One region of the Xanthomonas rydalmerensis genome, then DNA from elsewhere that is predicted to be linked to it. Evidence: riboswitches for the same ligand, from Rfam matches in the RefSeq annotation. Region 1 holds a riboswitch; each other region holds the start of a gene.
What was found. Region 1 has a riboswitch for cobalamin ahead of QN245_RS20490 (ribonucleoside-diphosphate reductase subunit alpha). Riboswitches for the same ligand answer to the same signal wherever they lie in the genome.

Region 1 (5,518 bases):
GAACCTGTACCTCAACGGCCTGCAGCGCGACAGCTTCCTGCCGGCGATCGCGCTGCTGCAGACCTACTGCGTGGAGCTGTACGCCGAGGGCGCCGAGGACTACCGCATGCGCGCGCTGACCCGCTCGCCGGTGTACCGCGCGCCGCTGGTCGAGGACAGCGACGCCTGGCTGGAGCAACGCTGGAGCGCGCTGACCGGCAAGGCCGAGGCGCGCCGCGGCAACATCGAGATCGAAGGGCGCAAGATCCCGGTGCGCGCGCGCGGCAAGAGCATCGTCTGGTTCGATTTCGTCGCCTTGTGCGAAGGCCCGCGCGGTCCCAGCGACTACATCGAGATCGCGCACGAGTTCACCACCGTGCTGCTCGGCGGCATCCCGCACTTCGACCGCATGAACGAGGATGCGGCGCGGCGCTTCGTCAACCTGATCGACGAGCTGTACGACCGCCACGTCAACCTGGTCTGCACCGCGCAGGATCCGCCGCCGCTGCTGTACACCGGCGAGCGCCTGGCCGGCGCCTTCGAGCGCACCGCCTCGCGGCTGATCGAGATGCAGAGCGCCGAGTACCTGTCGGCCGCGCACCGGGTCTGAACGCAGGAGCGCCGGCGCGCGCTCAGCGCACTGCGCCGGGCGCGCACAGCCCGGCGACGAAGCGCGGCATCAGGCCCGCGCCCGCAATCTCTTGCAGATAGGCGGCCGCCGGGCAACTGGCGCCGCCTTCGCTGCGTGCGCAGCGGGCCGGGCCGAACGCGCCGTCCTGCGGCAACTGCCGGTCCATGGCCTGGCGCTGCGCCACCGACAGCCCGTCGCGAAACGTGTCCTCGGCATCGAGAAGGTCGGCCGGGGTGAGCCGGTCGGTCGGCACCGTTGGGCATTGGCGATGGGTTTCACGCGCCAGCGCGTCGGCGCCGGCGCCGACCAGCACCGGGCCGGCGGGCAGGGTGTTCGGCACGACGGCGGCGGGCGCACCGCCAAGCGCGGCCAGCAGCAGGAACGATGCGCGCATGCGGAGACTCCTCGGGCTGCGCGGCAGCGTAATCCTGCGCCAGCGGCGGCACAGGGGCAGGACGCCGAGCGCTTCAGCCGGAAGTTAGCACCGGCAAAAATATCGCTTGCGATTGAATCGCACACTATGTAATATCTCCTCCCGTGGACCGTACCTCTCCCCCCGACGCCACCGCGCTGCTGAAGCTGGACACCCAGCTGTGCTTCGCGCTGTATTCGGCCAACCTGGCGATGCACAAGCTCTACCGCGGGCCGCTGGGCGAGCTCGGCCTGACCTATCCGCAGTACCTGGTGATGCTGGTGCTGTGGGAACAGGACGGCTGCAGTGTCTCGGACATCGGCGAGAAGCTGTTCCTGGATTCGGCCACGCTGACCCCGCTGCTCAAGCGCCTGGAGGCGGTCGGCCTGCTGACCCGCCGCCGCGCCGCCGAGGACGAGCGCCGCGTGCTGATCGCGCTGACCGCCGAGGGCCAGGCCCTGCGTGCGCGTGCGCAGGCAGTGCCGGAAGGCGTGCTGTGCGCGGTCGCCTGCGACCTGCAGCAACTGACCCGGCTCAAGCACGACCTGGAAGAGGTCCGCGGCAAGTTGCTGGCCGCGCCCTGAGCGATTCCGGCTCCGATCACCCCATCCCCTCTACACCCATGGCGCCGCGGCGCCACCCTCCAAGGAGAACCACCATGGCTTCACCGACCACCATCGTCTACACCGCCACTGCCACCGCCACCGGGGGCCGCGACGGCCGCGCCGCCACCCCCGACAAGGCGTTGGACGTCAAGCTGTCGACCCCGCGCGAGCTGGGCGGCGCCGGCGGCGACGGCACCAACCCGGAGCAGCTGTTCGCGGCCGGCTACTCGGCCTGCTTCATCGGCGCGCTGAAGTTCGTCGCCGGGCAGGAGAAGGTGACGCTGCCGGCCGAGACGAACATCGAGGGCCATGTCGGCATCGGCCAGATCCCGGGCGGCTTCGGTATCGCGGTGGAACTGCGCATCGCGGCGCCGGGCGTGGAGCGTGCGACGCTGGAATCGCTGGTGGAGAAGGCGCACCAGGTGTGCCCGTACTCCAACGCCACCCGCGGCAACATCGACGTCAAGCTGGTTGTGCTCGGCTGAGCCAGCGGGATGTCTTGGCCGGCGCGTGCGCCGGTCCATGGCGGTAAGCGACGGGCGGCCAGTGGCCGCCCGTTCGCGTTGCGGGTGCCGCGCGTGTTGCCGCGCACATTGAGGCCGTCCCGCGGCGATGCAATAGTGTGAGCTTCATCAAATCGGGCGCGCCATGCTCAGTTCCGCCTACAACGCCGAGACCGTCGCCGCCTTCCTGCAGGGCGCGCGTCGTGTGCTGGTGCTGACCGGTGCCGGCATGTCCGCCGAGAGCGGGGTGCCGACCTTTCGCGGCCAGGACGACAGCCTGTGGTCGCGCTTCGATCCCGAGCAACTGGCCACCGAGGACGCCTGGCGCGCGGACCCGGCCCTGGTCTGGGGCTGGTACCGCTGGCGCATGGCGATCGTGGCGCTGGCGCAGCCGCATGCCGGGCATCTTGCGCTGGCGCGCCTGGCCGAGGTCCGCCACACCACGCTGGTGACCCAGAATGTGGACGACCTGCACCAGCGCGCCGGTAGCGAGGTCGCCGCGCACGTGCACGGCCGCCTGTCGGCGCTGCGCTGCAGCGACTGCGGCCAGCCCTGGCGTGGGCTGCTGCCGCCGGTGGACGTGCACACGCCGAGCCAGCGCCTGGCGCCGCCGGTGTGCGCGGCCTGCGGCGGCACGGTGCGCCCGGGCGTGGTGTGGTTCGGCGAAGCGCTGCCGGCGGCGGAGTGGACGCGCGCGCAGACCGCGGCGGACGCCGCCGACCTGGTGCTGGTGATCGGCAGTTCCGGCCTGGTCTATCCGGCCGCCAGCCTGCCGCTGCAGGCCAAGGAGCGCGGCGCCTGCGTGGTCGAGATCAACCCCGAACCCAGCGCGCTGTCGGCGCGCGCCGATCTGCACTGGCGCGACAGCGCGGCGGTGGCGCTGCCGTTGCTGTTGCAGCAGTGCATGGTGGCCTGAGGCCGCTGCACGTTGAAGATGTGGCTTCGATTGCTTCGGTCGACCACCCGTGGAGTGTGATGATGGGCATCAAACCTGGCCCCAAGCGCATCGCAAAGAGCACCGGCAAGCCGGATCGGCGTCAGCGGGACAACAAGGACATTCCGGGAAACACGAAATCCCTCAAGCCGCACAAGCACAAGAAAGGCGACTGAGCCGACCGGCGGCGCGGATGGCCGGGGAGGGCGCGCGCCGGGCGGCCGGCGGGCCGTTTCGATGGCATCTTGCCCCTCTCCGGGGCCCGGCTTCACGGCCCCGTTATGGTCGCGAACGTTCTCCGCGGCGGGGCCGAAACCGGCTGCCGACGGCAAACCGTTGCCAGGCTTAGGTTTTCGTAATTTGACCCATATTTAGCGTTGACGTCGTCGACCGACCACACTATCTTGGGGTGGTCGGTTCCGGCGGCCCCAAGCCGCGGGATCAAAAGGGAAGCCGGTGCGGCGTGCCAACGCCAATTCCGGCGCTGCCCCGCAGCGGTAATTGGGAACGAACCCGTCATCCGCACTGAGGCGCCCGCCTTGGGAAGCGACGGGCTAGGAACCGGCCACGGCCGTTGCCCATCAGCCCGAAGACCTGCCGACAGCCGCGCGAAGCACACCGCGCGGCGCCGACCGCGCGATCTCCGGGGGGAGATGGTCGGTGCAGCGATGACCGCCCGCAGGCCCGGTGCCTGCGCCGTTTGCAGTCTTCGCGACACCGCCTGCCCCCTTCGGACCCGGTCGGACCGCTGCCTGCGAGGGTCGGGCGGCCGCGTGCACCACGCTTGGAGACCTTCATGAGCCAGACCCACAGCCTGCCGGCCACCGCGTCCGTCGACGCCGCCGTCGACCCCACGACCGCCGCCGCCACTGCCGCCACCGCCCAGCCGGAGCCGGCCAGCAGCGAGCCGAGCAACGACCAGCGCGCCGTGACCTGGATCGTCAAGGACGGCGGCAACCGCCGCATGGCCTTCGACCGCTCGCGCCTGCAGCGCACCCTGGACCGGATCCACGCCGAGTTCCCGCAGCTGGACGTGAGCGACTACGAGCGCAAGGCCTTCGCCTTCATCGAGAAGAGGGAAAGCCTGTCGGCCGACGACATGGTCGACTACCTGATCCGCGAGGCCGAGTCGCGCGTGGACATCGCCACGCCGGAGTGGGAGTACTTCGCCGCGCGCCTGTACCTGGACCGCCTGTACAAGCGCGCCAGCAAGAACCGTTTCTACGATGCCGGCGAGAAGTACGGCTCCTATGTCGGTCTGCAGGAAAGCCTGGCCGACCGCGGCGTGTACTCCATCGACATCCTCAAGAACTACTCCAAGGACGAACTGGCCGAAGCCGGCCGCATGATCGATCCGGAGCGCGACAAGCTGTTCGCGTACAACGGCCTGTACCTGCTGGCCACGCGTTACCTGGCCACCGACAACTCGCGCAAGGTCTACGAACTGCCGCAGGAGCGCTGGCTGACCATCGCCCTGTACCTGATGCAGGACGAGAAGCCGCGCGAGCGCCGCATGCAGCTGGTCGGCGAGGCCTACTGGGCGCTGTCCAACCTGTACATGACCGTGGCCACCCCGACCCTGGCCAACGCCGGCAAGATCGGCGGGCAGCTGTCGAGCTGCTTCATCGACACCGTCGACGACAGCCTGCAGGGCATCTACGACTCCAACACCGACGTGGCGCGCGTGTCCAAGCACGGCGGCGGCGTCGGCGCCTACCTGGGCTACGTGCGTTCCTCCGGCTCGGCGATCCGCGGGGTCAAGAACTCCAGCGGCGGCGTGGTGCCGTGGATCAAGCAGCTCAACAACACCGCCGTGTCGGTGGACCAGCTCGGCCAGCGCAAGGGCGCCATCGCCGTGTACCTGGACATCTGGCACCGCGACATCGAGGCGTTCCTGGACCTGCGCCTGAACAACGGCGACCAGCGCCTGCGCGCGCACGACGTGTTCACCGCGGTGTGCGTGCCGGACATCTTCATGGAAGCGGTCGAGCGCCGCGGCGAGTGGTACCTGTTCGACCCGCACGAGGTGAAGGAGGTCAAGGGCTGGTACCTGCAGGACTTCTTCGACGAGAAGCGCGGTGAAGGCAGCTTCCGCGCGCGTTACGAGGAAGTGGTGGCCGACGAGCGCATCGGCCGCAAGGTGGTCAAGGCCATCGACATGTTCAAGCGGATCATGGTCAGCCAGCTGGAGACCGGCAACCCGTTCATGTTCTATCGCGACGAAGTCAATCGCATGAACCCGAACAAGCACCAGGGCATGGTCTATTCCAGCAACCTGTGCACCGAGATCCTGCAGAACATGAGCCCGACGCGGGTCATCCAGGAGATGATCAGCGGCGACCAGATCGTCACCACCAAGCAGGCCGGCGACTTCGTCGTGTGCAACCTGTCCTCGGTGAACCTGGGCCGCGCGGTCACCGCGCAGCCGGACCTGCTGTCGCCGGATATCCTGGA
Region 2 (5,518 bases), 460 kb from region 1:
GTCGGGATACCTGTCTGCGGGAAGGGCTTCAGCCCCGACGCGTCATCGGCAAGGCGTCGGGACTGAAGTCCCTCCCACACAAGCCGGCTGCGCAGCGCGCGTCTCGGCAGCGGCTCAGTCCGGGGACATTCCCGCCCACGGCTGCAACTCCGCCGCCAACTGCGCGGCCTGCGGTTGCGGCCGGTACGGCAAGCGCCCCCAGCACGGCATCGGCAGACGCGCGCGCAGCATCGCCATGTTGTCGTCGATGCGCTCCATCGCCGGGTCGATCTCGTTGCCGATCCAGCCGATGCACTGCAGGCCGTCGGCGGCGATCGCCGCGGCGCTGAGCCGGGCATGGTTGAGGCAGCCCAGGCGCAGGCCGACCACCAGCACCACCGGCAGCCCCAGCGCGCGCGCCAGATCGGCCTGATCCAGCGTCGCCGACAGCGGCGCCGCCCAGCCGCCGACACCCTCCACCACCACCACGTCGGCCTGCGCGCGCAGGCGTTCGAAGGCGGCGGCGATCGGCACCAGTTCCAGTTGCACGCCGGCATCGGCGGCGGCCAATTCCGGCGCCAGCGGCAGCGGCAACGCGTAGGGATTGAGATCGGCGTAGGCCGGCCGCGGCGCGCTCGCGTCCTGCAGGGCAAGCGCGTCCTCGTTGCGCCAGCCGTCGGCGTCGCGGCTGCAGCCGCTGGCGACCGGCTTCATGCCCACCGCGCGCTGGCCACGCGCGCGCAAGGCATGCAGCAGCGCGGTGCTGGCGATGGTCTTGCCGATGCCGGTATCGGTGCCGGTGACGTAGAAGGCGGGAACAGCCATGCGAAAACCCTGTCGGTTGGCCGGCGGGACGCGCGGCGGCGCGCAGGATAGCCGGGCGCGTCGCGCGCGTCAGCCGCCGCGGTGCCGGCGGACGCAGCGCGCTGCTAGACTCGCGCGATGTTCGCCTCGTCCTCGCTCACCGGCAGCAAGCCGGAACAGTACGCCCAGTTGCTCGACCAGGCCCGTGCCCTGGTCGCCGGGGAGCCCGACCGCATCGCCAATGCCGCCAACCTGGCGGCGCTGGTGTACCACGCGCTGCCGCGGCTGAACTGGGTCGGTTTCTATCTCTACGACGGCAAGGAACTGGTGGTCGGCCCGTTCCAGGGCCTGCCCGCCTGCGTGCGCATTCCGCTGCACAAGGGCGTGTGCGGCGCGGCCGCCAGCAGCGGCCAGACCCAGCGCATCGACGACGTGGAGGCGTTCCCCGGACACATTGCCTGCGATTCCGCCTCGCGCTCGGAACTGGTGGTGCCGCTGCTGCGCGGCAGTGCATTGGTCGGCGTGTTCGACCTGGACAGCCCGGACCTGGCCCGCTTCGACGCCGACGACCAGCGCGGCCTGGAAGCGATCGCCCAGGTCTTCGTCGACAGCCTGCGATGAGCACGGCCAAGCTGCGCAACATCGGCCCCAAGAGCGCGGCCTGGCTGCGCCAGGTCGGCGTGCGCACGCAGCAGGACCTGGAGGCGGCCGGCGCGGTCGGCGCCTTCGTCAAGGTCAAGCGCGCCGGCTTCAAGCCCAGCCTCAACCTGCTGTATTCGCTGGAAGGCGCGCTCAGCGGCTGTCACTGGCAGGAACTGTCCGAGGCGCGGCGCGCGCAGTTGCTGGGCGAGCTAGAGACCGCGACGGCGGCGCTGCCGGCGCAGCGCGGCCTGCCGGTGGCCGGGCCGGTGGCGACCACCCATTTCGACCGCGACGACACGCGCGGCGACGACGCTGCCGACGGCGCCTACGCGCACGAGGCGCACGACACGCCGGTGGGCGACCATCACGGCGACGACGACAGCCACGGCACCCACGCCGACTAGGGCGTTGCCGCATCCCCAAGCATGCCGCGCCTTGATTGCGCATGCCTGTGACAACGCAGAACGTGGACGTGAGTCCGCGCCCGAGCGACAACGCGACCACGGACGCACGCGATCACAGCCCTTCGGGCGAGGTCTGGCCGGCATGTCGCCTGCGCCGCGCGGCCCGACCTGACTGCCCGTCGGCGCTGCGCCGCGCACCACCGGTGGCGCGCTTGCCAGACCCAAAGCCGCACCCCCGGGATGGATGGGCATGCCCTACCCCGCGCAGCCAGCGGCGATCGCGTACAATCGCGCCGCTTCAAGGTGACCCACCGGCTCCGGCCAGCGGGTTGAAACGGGAAGCCGGTGCGTCTTGCGACAAGGCCGGCGCTGCCCCCGCAACGGTAAGCGATCCGCGCTGACGACTTTCGCCACTGTGCCACGGCATGGGAAGGCGTCGCAGCCGGGAGGCCCGCCTCCCAGATCGCCAGCCCGGAGACCGGCCTTGCAGCTCACTGGTTGCGATGCGGAGGGCGTCGCGGCGTGCCGCGCCGCGTTCGGCGCCGTCCGCTTGCACCTTCCGTTCGCGACTCCCTCGCCGTCACAGCGCGCAGCCGCGCGCCGGAGTTGCCACCCATGTCGTCCCGCCTGCTTTCGGTCGCGATCGCGTCCGCCCTGTCCCTGCCCGCGCTGGCCCACGCCGCCGACGCCGCCACCGATCTCGACCAGGTCCTGGTCACCGCCACCCGCACTCAGATCTCGGTGGAGGACAGCGTGGTCCCGGCGCAGGTCATCGACCGCGCGGAGATCGAGCGCAGCCAGGCCACGTCGCTGGCGCAGCTGCTGCAGGGCCGCGCCGGCATCGGCATCTCCAACCAGGGCGGCCTGGGCAAGCTGACCACGCTGAGCCTGCGCGGCAGCGAATCGGACCACGTGCTGGTGCTGGTGGACGGCGTGCGCATCGGCTCGGCCAGCGCCGGCCTGGCCGCGTTCCAGGACCTGCCGCTGAGCCAGATCGAGCGCATCGAGATCGTGCGTGGCCCGCGGTCGAGCCTGTACGGCTCCGACGCGATCGGCGGCGTCATCCAGATCTTCACCCGCCGCGGCGGTCAGGGCTTCCAGCAGAACCTGAGCCTGGGCGGCGGCAGCCACGGCCTGCGCGAGGCCGGCGCCGGCTTCAGCAACCGCGGCGAGCGCGGCTGGCTGGCCGTGCAGGGCGGCTACCAGAAGACCGACGGCATCAATGCCTGCAACGGCTCGGCCACGCTGTTCGCGGGCTGCTTCGTCGACCAGCCCGACCGCGACGGCTACCGCAACGTCTCGCTGAGCGCGCGCGGCGGCTACGCGCTGACCGACACGCTGCGCATCGAAGGCCAGGCGCTGAACATCGACAGCCGCAACGAGTACGACGGCGATCCGCTGTTCGCCGGCAACGAGGCCGACAACACCCAGCAGGTGTTCGGCGGCAAGCTCGACTGGACCCCGTCCGATCGCCTGCACCTGGCCGCGCAGTTCGGTCGCAACGTCGACGACGCCGACAGCTACTACCGTGCCCCCGGCGCGCGCACCCGCAGCTTCGTCAGCACCTTCGACAGCCGCCGCGACACCGCCGCGCTGCAGGGCGACATCACCCTCGCCGAAGGCCACCTGCTCAGCGTCGGCAGCGACTGGCAGCGCGAGCACGTCACCAGCACCACCGCTTTCGACGTCGACAGCCGCGACAACACCGGCGTGTTCGCCGAGTACCAGGGCCGTTTCGGCGCGCAGCAGGTGCAGGCCAGCGTGCGCAGCGACGACAACGAGCAGTTCGGCGAACACACCACCGGCAGCCTCGGCTGGGGCCTGGCGCTGGCGCATGGCCTCAAGCTCACCGCCAGCGTCGGCACCGGCTTCAAGGCGCCGACCTTCAACGACCTGTACTACCCGTTCGCCGGCAATCCGGAGTTGAAGCCGGAGCGTTCCAAGAGCGGCAACCTGGGCGTGGCGCAGTACGCCGACAGCTGGAACTGGACCTTCAACGCCTACGAGACCCGGGTCAAGGACCTGATCTCCTACGACGCGATCAGCTTCCTGCCGGTCAACGTGGACGAGGCGCGCATCCGCGGCGCCGAACTGACCGGCTATGCGCTGCTGGCCGGCTGGGAACTGTCGGCGCAGCTGAGCCACACCGACCCGCGCAACCGCAGCGATGGCGGCAACCGCGACAACTGGCTGGCGCGTCGCGCGCAGAACACCGCGCGCCTGGACGTGGATCGCGGCATCGGCCCGGTCAAGCTCGGCGTCACCGTGTTCGGCAGCGGCCACCGCTTCGACGACGCGGCCAACCGCGTACGCCTGGCCGGCTACGGCACCGTCGACCTGCGCGCGGAATACGCGTTCACCCCGGACTGGACGCTGCAGGCCAAGGCCAGCAACGTGTTCGACCGCGACTACCAGACCATCAACTGGTACAACCAGCCGGGCCGCGAGTACGCGCTGACCCTGCGCTACGCGCCGGCGGCGCGCTGAGTCGGCGCCCCGCGCTGCGCCGGCGGGCGTGGCGCGGGGCAGCCCGCACGGAAAACACGCGCGTCTTTTTTGTAGGAGCGGCTTTAGCCGCGACAGGCTTTCCCGCGAACTCCCGTCGCGGCTGAAGCCGCTCCGCATGTGCGACCACGTCGGATGTAGATGCGCGCATTCTCAACGCAGGCATGCGCGATGCATCGCGCAGTTGGTCGCTCGCGATAAGGGCCGCTGGCTGTCGAACGCAAACACCCGCCCTCGTGCTCATGCATCGCGGCACGAACCTCACAGTTCGGCGCCCGCTACGCGCCCGTACCCTCACCCCAACCCCTCTCCCGGGGGGAGAGGGGCGTAATGCGTCATGGGTTGTGGGAGCGGCTTCAGCCGCGACGGGCCTTGCCGGGAAAGCCTGTCGCGGCTGAAGCCGTTCAACCGCATCCCGATCTTTGCGCTGCTCCGCGGTGCTTGAACCGCCGTCGTATCAACGCAGTTGCAGCAGCTCGCGCAGGTCGTCCATCAGCAGCACCACATCGGCGGTGACCAGATCCAGATCGCGCGGATAGCCGTAGCGCACCAGCGCCACCGGCATGCCGGCGGCCTGCCCGGCCTGCAGGTCGGTCCCCGAATCGCCGACCATCAGGCAGCGCGCCGGCGGTTTCGCGAACTGCTGTGCCAGGTGCAGCAGCGGCACCGGACTGGGCTTGCGTTCGGGCAGGCTGTCGCCGCCCAGCACCGCAGAGAACAGATCGGCCACGCCCAGATGGCGCAGCAGCGGCGGCACCATCGCCGACGGCTTGTTGGTGCACAGCGCCAGCGTCACCCCGTCCGCGTGCAGTTGCGTCAGCGTCTCGGCCGCGCCGGGATACAGCCGCGGACTGCGCAACAGGCATTCGGCGTAGTGACGCATGAAGGTCGGCATCACCGTCTCGAGTGGCGTGGCGTCGCCGGCATGCCGCCAGGCGATCTCGACCAGCTTGCGCACGCCCTCGCCGATCCAGCCGAGCACGGTCGCCTCCGGCACGCGCGGCAGGCCGAAGTCGGCCAGCGTGCGGTTCAACGCCTCGGCGATGTCGGCGCCGCTGTCGACCAGGGTGCCGTCCAGGTCGAACACCACCAATGCGTAGGGGAACGTCATCTCGTGCCAATGCGGGAGGGGGAAGTGCGCATTGTAGGTGGGGCAAGGCTGGTATGCGGTCGCGACAAGGCCG
Region 3 (5,518 bases), 130 kb from region 1:
GCGGAATCCGCTCAGCGCCTCGAAGGCCTCGCCGAAGCGGCGGGCCGCTTCGCGCGCCAGCGCCTTGTCGCCGTCGGCGAACTGCTTGAGGTCGGCACCGGCGCTGAAGAACTTCTCGCCGGCGCCCACGAGCACCAGCGCATAGATGTCGCGATCGGCGTCCAGCGCGTCGACCAGCTCGCGCAGCGCACGCAGACTGTGCACGGTCCAGGTGTTGGCCGGCGGATTGGACAGGGTGACCACGGCAGTGTGGCCGTCGATCTGCAGGGCCAGCCCGGTCCAGTCCCGGCGGCGGTAGGAGGTGTCGGCGGCGCTCATCGCAATTCCTCTTCGGTGTTCAACAGGTGGCGCGCGACGATCACGCGCATGATTTCGTTGGTGCCTTCCAGGATCTGGTGCACCCGGCTGTCGCGCAGCAGGCGTTCGACCGGGTACTCGCGGATGTAGCCGTAGCCACCGTGCAGCTGCAGCGCGTCGTTGCAGATCGAAAAGCCGGCATCGGTGGCGAAGCGCTTGGCCATCGCGCACCACACCGTCGCATCGCGCGCGCCGGCGTCGAGCTTGCGTGCGGCGGTGTGCACCATCTGCCGCGCGGCGACCAGCTGCGTGGCCATGTCGGCCAGGGTGAACTGCAGGGCCTGGAATTCGGCGAGCTTCTTGCCGAACTGGCGGCGCTCGCCCAGGTAGCGCCGCGCCGCATCCAGCGCGCCCTGCCCCGCCCCCAGCGAGCACGCAGCGATGTTGAGGCGGCCGCCGTCGAGGCCGCGCATCGCGATGCGGAAGCCCTCGCCTTCCTCGCCCAGGCGATGCGCGAGCGGCACGCGCACGCCGTCGAAACTCACCGCGCGGGTCGGCTGGCTGTGCCAGCCCAGCTTGTCCTCGTTGCGCCCATAGGCGATGCCCGCCGCATCGGCCGGCACCGCGAAGGCGCTGATGCCGCGCGGGCCGTCCTCGCCGGTGCGTGCCATCACCACCAGCAGGTCGGTCGCGCCGGCGCCGGAAATGAACGCCTTGCTGCCGTCGATGCGGTAGCCGTCGCCATCGCGCACCGCCCGGGTCTTCAGCGCGGCCGCGTCGGAGCCTGCGCCGGGTTCGGTCAGGCAGTACGAGGCGAGCTTGGCGCCACTGGCCAACGCCGCGCCCCAGTCCCTGCACACGGCCGGCGTGGCGAAACGGGTCAGCATCCAGGTGGCCATGTTGTGGATGCTGATGAAGGCCGCGGTGGACGGATCGACCGCGGCCAGTTCCTCGAACACGATCGCCGCATCCAGGCGCGACAGCCCGCTGCCGCCGGCGTGCTCGTCCACGTACAGGCCGCAGAAGCCGAGTTCGCCGGCCTTGCCGATCGCCTCGCGCGGAAAGATCCCGTCCGCGTCCCAGCGCGCCGCGTGCGGCGCCAGTTCGGCCTGGGCGAAGCCGCGCGCGGCCTCGCGATAGGCGCGCTGCGCCTCGTCCAGCCCGACATCGGCCGACTGCTCCAGCGGCCACTGCATCGCCGCGGCCATCACGACAGGCGGATCGTGGTGTTGACGCCCTGCCCGGCGCCGGCATCGTCGAACCAGCGCGCAGTGACGGTCTTGGTCTGCGTGTAGAACTGCACCGCCTGCTTGCCGTAGGGGCCGAGGTCGCCGAGCTTGGAGGCGCGCGAACCGGTGAACGAGAACAGCGGCACTGGCACCGGGATCGGCACGTTGATGCCGACCTGGCCGACGTCGATCTCCTCCTGGAACTTGCGTGCGGCGGCGCCGGACTGGGTGAACAGCGCCGTGCCGTTGCCGTTCGGATTGGCGTTGACCAGGGCGATCGCGTCCTCCAGCGTGGCCGCCTCCAGGATCACCAGCACCGGGCCGAAGATCTCCTCGTCGTAGATGCGCATGCCCGGCGCGACCCCGGAGAAGATCGTCGGGCCGACGAAGTTGCCATGAGCGAATCCGGGCACCGTCGGGTTGCGTCCGTCCAGTTCCAGCGTCGCGCCCTCGGCGATGCCGGTGGCGATCAGCGCTTCGATGCGCTCGCGCGCACTGCGCGAGATCACCGGCCCCAGATCGGTGCCGGGTTCGCTGCCGGCGTTGACCTTCAGCGTCTGCGCCTTGGCCACCAGCGCCGGAATCCACTGCCGCGCCTCGCCGACCAGCACCAGCGTCGAAGCGGCCATGCAGCGCTGGCCGGCGGCGCCGAAGGCCGCCCCCACCAACGCGTCGAGGGTCTGCTCGCGCGCCGCATCCGGCAACACCACCGCATGGTTCTTCGCGCCCATCATGCATTGCACGCGTTTGCCGGCCAGCGCCGCACGCCGGTAGACGTGGGTGCCGACCTTGGTGGAGCCGACGAACGACAGCGCCTTGATGTCGGCGTGGTCGCACAGCGCATCGACCACCTCGGCGCCGCCATGCACGACGTTCAGCACGCCCTTGGGCACGCCCGCCTGCACCGCCAGTTCGACCAGGCGCATGGTCACCAGCGGATCCTGCTCGGATGGCTTGAGCACGAAGGTGTTGCCGGTGGCGATGGCCATCGGGAACATCCACAGCGGGATCATCGCCGGGAAGTTGAACGGGGTGATGCCGGCGCACACGCCCAACGGCTGCAAGAGCGTGTAGGTATCCACGCCGTTGGCGACGTTGTTGGCCAGTTCGCCGAGCTGCAGGTTGCCGATCGCCGCGGCCTGTTCCACCACTTCCAGGCCGCGGAACACGTCGCCTTCCGCGTCCGCCAGGGTCTTGCCCTGCTCGCGGGTGAGGATCGCCGCCAGCTCGCCCATGTGCGCACGGATCAGCTGCTGATAGGCCAGGAAGATCCGCGCACGGGTACCGATCGGCGTCTTGCGCCAACTCGCGAATGCGCGTTGCGCGGCGGCCACGGCGGCATCCACTTCCGCGGCCGTGGCGAACGGCACGCGCGCGAGCACGTCCTGGGTCGCCGGATCGACGACCTCGCGCCATTGGCTGCTGCTGGATTCGACGAACGCGCCGTCGATCAAGAGCTTGACGGTCGCCACGTCGGCGCCGGTCCGGGTCATCTGGTTCACGGGTCCTGTCTCCTCATCGCATCACCACCGGGCGGGCGGCGATGGACAGGACAAGCGAACGCGCGGCGCAAGGGCCCCGACGTCGTTCCGCTCGTCAGGTTGCCCACCGCAACACCCGAGAAAGAACGTCGCAGGACGTCCACGTCAGGCCGGTCTCCGGGCTTGCGAGCAATGCGCGACCGCATCACCCCGACACCTTCCCGCTTGCGCAGTGGTCTGTTGTCGGGTGTTCTCGCCTACCGTTGCGGGGGCAGCGCCGGCATCGGACCGGCTTCCCGTTTCACCCGGTGCGTCTTGCGACGACCAGGCACCTGAAGCGTGGCCAGTGTAGTCGCGCCGCGGCGACAGCAACACGCTGCAGCGCAGCGCGCGGTGTTGGCGTCGGCAAGCAGCGCGCCATTACCGACCGCGCACAGCCGCGTTCGCCTCAGCAGGCGGCGCGTATCACCAGCATGCACAGCGCCGCAGCGGCGACACCGGATTCCCTGCAGCGATCAACCGAATGCGCTGCAGTGATCACGGGCGCTGCGGGCCATCGCAGCACCCCACGCGGAACGCCGGCCGGCACGCCCCGCTATAGCCGATGCTAAGAAGAGAAGCTGCAGGTTCGCGTGCGTTCCAGGGATGTTCGCCGCAGTTGGCCGCTGTTAGACTGCGCGTCCCCTTGGGGAGTAGCCTGCTGTCCGACCTGCGCGGACAGCGCCCGTGTCAACACACTCGGCCGATGCGCCGTGGTACGGGCAGCCAGTTCGGTTGGCGAGACCAGCGGCGAGTGCGCAAGGCGAAGGCCGGGCGCGCGCGCTCGTCGTTGTCGCCTGTCCCGGTACGGTCCCCCATGTCGTTTCTTTCGATTCTCCTGCTCGGCATCGCCATGTCGACCGACGCCTTCGCCGCCGCCGTCGGCAAGGGCGCGGCGATGCAACGCCCACGCTGGGCCGACGCGCTGCGCGCCGGCCTGATCTTCGGCTGCATCGAGGCACTGACACCCGCGCTGGGCTGGGTGCTTGGCCAAGCCGCGTCCAAGTACGTGGTCGCCTTCGACCACTGGATCGCCTTCGGCCTGCTCGGCGCGCTGGGCGTGCACATGATCGTCGCCGGCCTCAAGCCGGAGTCCGACGCGCCCGACGAGGCCGCGCCCAAGCGTCACGGCTTCTGGAGCCTGGCCGCCACCGGGTTCGCCACCAGCATCGACGCGATGGCGGTCGGCGTCGGCCTGGCCTTCCTGGACGTGAACATCGTCGAGGTCGCGGCGATCATCGGCCTGTGCACGCTGACCATGGTCACCCTGGGCATCATGCTCGGCCGCGCGCTCGGCGCGCTCGCCGGCAAGCGTGCGGAGATCGTCGGCGGCGCCCTGCTGATCGCGATCGGCAGCACCATCCTGTTCGAGCATCTGCACGGCGCGGGGTGAGCGCCGCGGCGCCTGTTTCGGCCGGGATTGGGGATTCGGGATTGGGGATGTGCGACGACGGTGCGCGCCCATCTCGCCATGCCGGCGCCTTGGGTCAGGCCGGCCTGTCAGTGAAGTCCAGGTAGGTGGACAGGATGCAGTGATGGCACTGCGCAGCGCCACCCAGGGAGTTGGGTGCGCGGCGCGACCAACATCATGAGTTCTGCGGGAAGAATCCATAACTTGCCGTTGAAATTGATGGCGTGTTCGGGAAATCCTCACCAGCACCAAACCAACAACCAGGCATTACCCACTTGGAATCAGCGCCCCATGAAGAGGCGCCGATGCCATTTACTTCGCAACACCTTGCTGCGCATTAGAACTTGTACGTGGCACGCATCCAGTAGTAGCGGCCCAGCGTGTCGTAGGTGCTCACGTCGGTGTTCGCGTTCAACACGTTGTTCTGGTACATCATCGGCGGCTGCTTGTTGGTCAGGTTGTCCACGCCAAGATCCAGGCGCAGGTTGGCCCCGGCCATGTCGTAGCCCACCTGCAGGTTGTGGTACATGTAGCTGCCGTAGTCCAGCACCACGCCCTTGAACGCCGCATCGGCGGACATGTTCTGGGTCAGGTCGCCGCTGCCGACCTGCATCTTGCCGATCCAGCGCGTGGTCCAGCTCGCATCCCAGTTGCCCAGCTTCCAGCCGAGCAGGGCATGCGCGCGCCAGTGCGCGTAGTTGCCGTAGGACGAGTTGTAGCGGCCGGCCATGTGCACCACCGTGTCCCCGGTGTCGATGTCGTAGCGGTGCAGGTAGGTGCTGTCCACGGTCACGGTGAACTTGCCGTAGTCGGTGGCGGGCAGCGCGTAGCTCGCCCCCAGGTCGATGCCCTGGGTATTGAGCTTGCCGATGTTCACCACCGGCGTCTGGATGTAGTCGATGTTGCCGGCGCTGACGCTGCTGGCGGGATAGCGGTGGATGTAGCTGCAGTACGGGCTGTTGTTGTCGTTGTAGCAGAGATCGGCCACGGTCTGCGCGGAGATCGGCTGGATCAGATCATTGAGCTTGACCTTCCACCAGTCGAGGTTGACCGACAGGCCC

Region 2: it holds a riboswitch for cobalamin, as region 1 does, so the genes downstream of both, btuB (TonB-dependent vitamin B12 receptor) here and QN245_RS20490 (ribonucleoside-diphosphate reductase subunit alpha) in region 1, are expected to answer to the same signal.
Region 3: it holds a riboswitch for cobalamin, as region 1 does, so the genes downstream of both, QN245_RS21055 (CoA-acylating methylmalonate-semialdehyde dehydrogenase) here and QN245_RS20490 (ribonucleoside-diphosphate reductase subunit alpha) in region 1, are expected to answer to the same signal.

Annotation. Positions count from the first base shown of each region.
Region 1 is NZ_CP126170.1:4,787,512-4,793,029, reverse strand. It holds gene zapE (cell division protein ZapE) at 1-589, shown strand, start outside; gene QN245_RS20515 (hypothetical protein) at 612-1,004, opposite strand; gene QN245_RS20510 (MarR family winged helix-turn-helix transcriptional regulator) at 1,148-1,606, shown strand; gene QN245_RS20505 (organic hydroperoxide resistance protein) at 1,681-2,112, shown strand; gene QN245_RS20500 (SIR2 family NAD-dependent protein deacylase) at 2,276-3,046, shown strand; gene QN245_RS20495 (hypothetical protein) at 3,109-3,240, shown strand; cobalamin riboswitch at 3,462-3,680, shown strand; gene QN245_RS20490 (ribonucleoside-diphosphate reductase subunit alpha) at 3,861-5,518, shown strand, end outside.
Region 2 is NZ_CP126170.1:4,326,907-4,332,424, forward strand. It holds gene bioD (dethiobiotin synthase) at 115-804, opposite strand; gene QN245_RS18345 (GAF domain-containing protein) at 922-1,404, shown strand; gene QN245_RS18350 (TfoX/Sxy family protein) at 1,401-1,829, shown strand; cobalamin riboswitch at 2,114-2,330, shown strand; gene btuB (TonB-dependent vitamin B12 receptor) at 2,445-4,316, shown strand; gene gph (phosphoglycolate phosphatase) at 4,792-5,445, opposite strand.
Region 3 is NZ_CP126170.1:4,915,678-4,921,195, forward strand. It holds gene QN245_RS21045 (enoyl-CoA hydratase) at 1-318, opposite strand, end outside; gene QN245_RS21050 (acyl-CoA dehydrogenase family protein) at 315-1,505, opposite strand; gene QN245_RS21055 (CoA-acylating methylmalonate-semialdehyde dehydrogenase) at 1,505-3,019, opposite strand; cobalamin riboswitch at 3,159-3,358, opposite strand; gene mntP (manganese efflux pump MntP) at 3,864-4,439, shown strand; gene QN245_RS21065 (TonB-dependent receptor) at 4,795-5,518, opposite strand, start outside.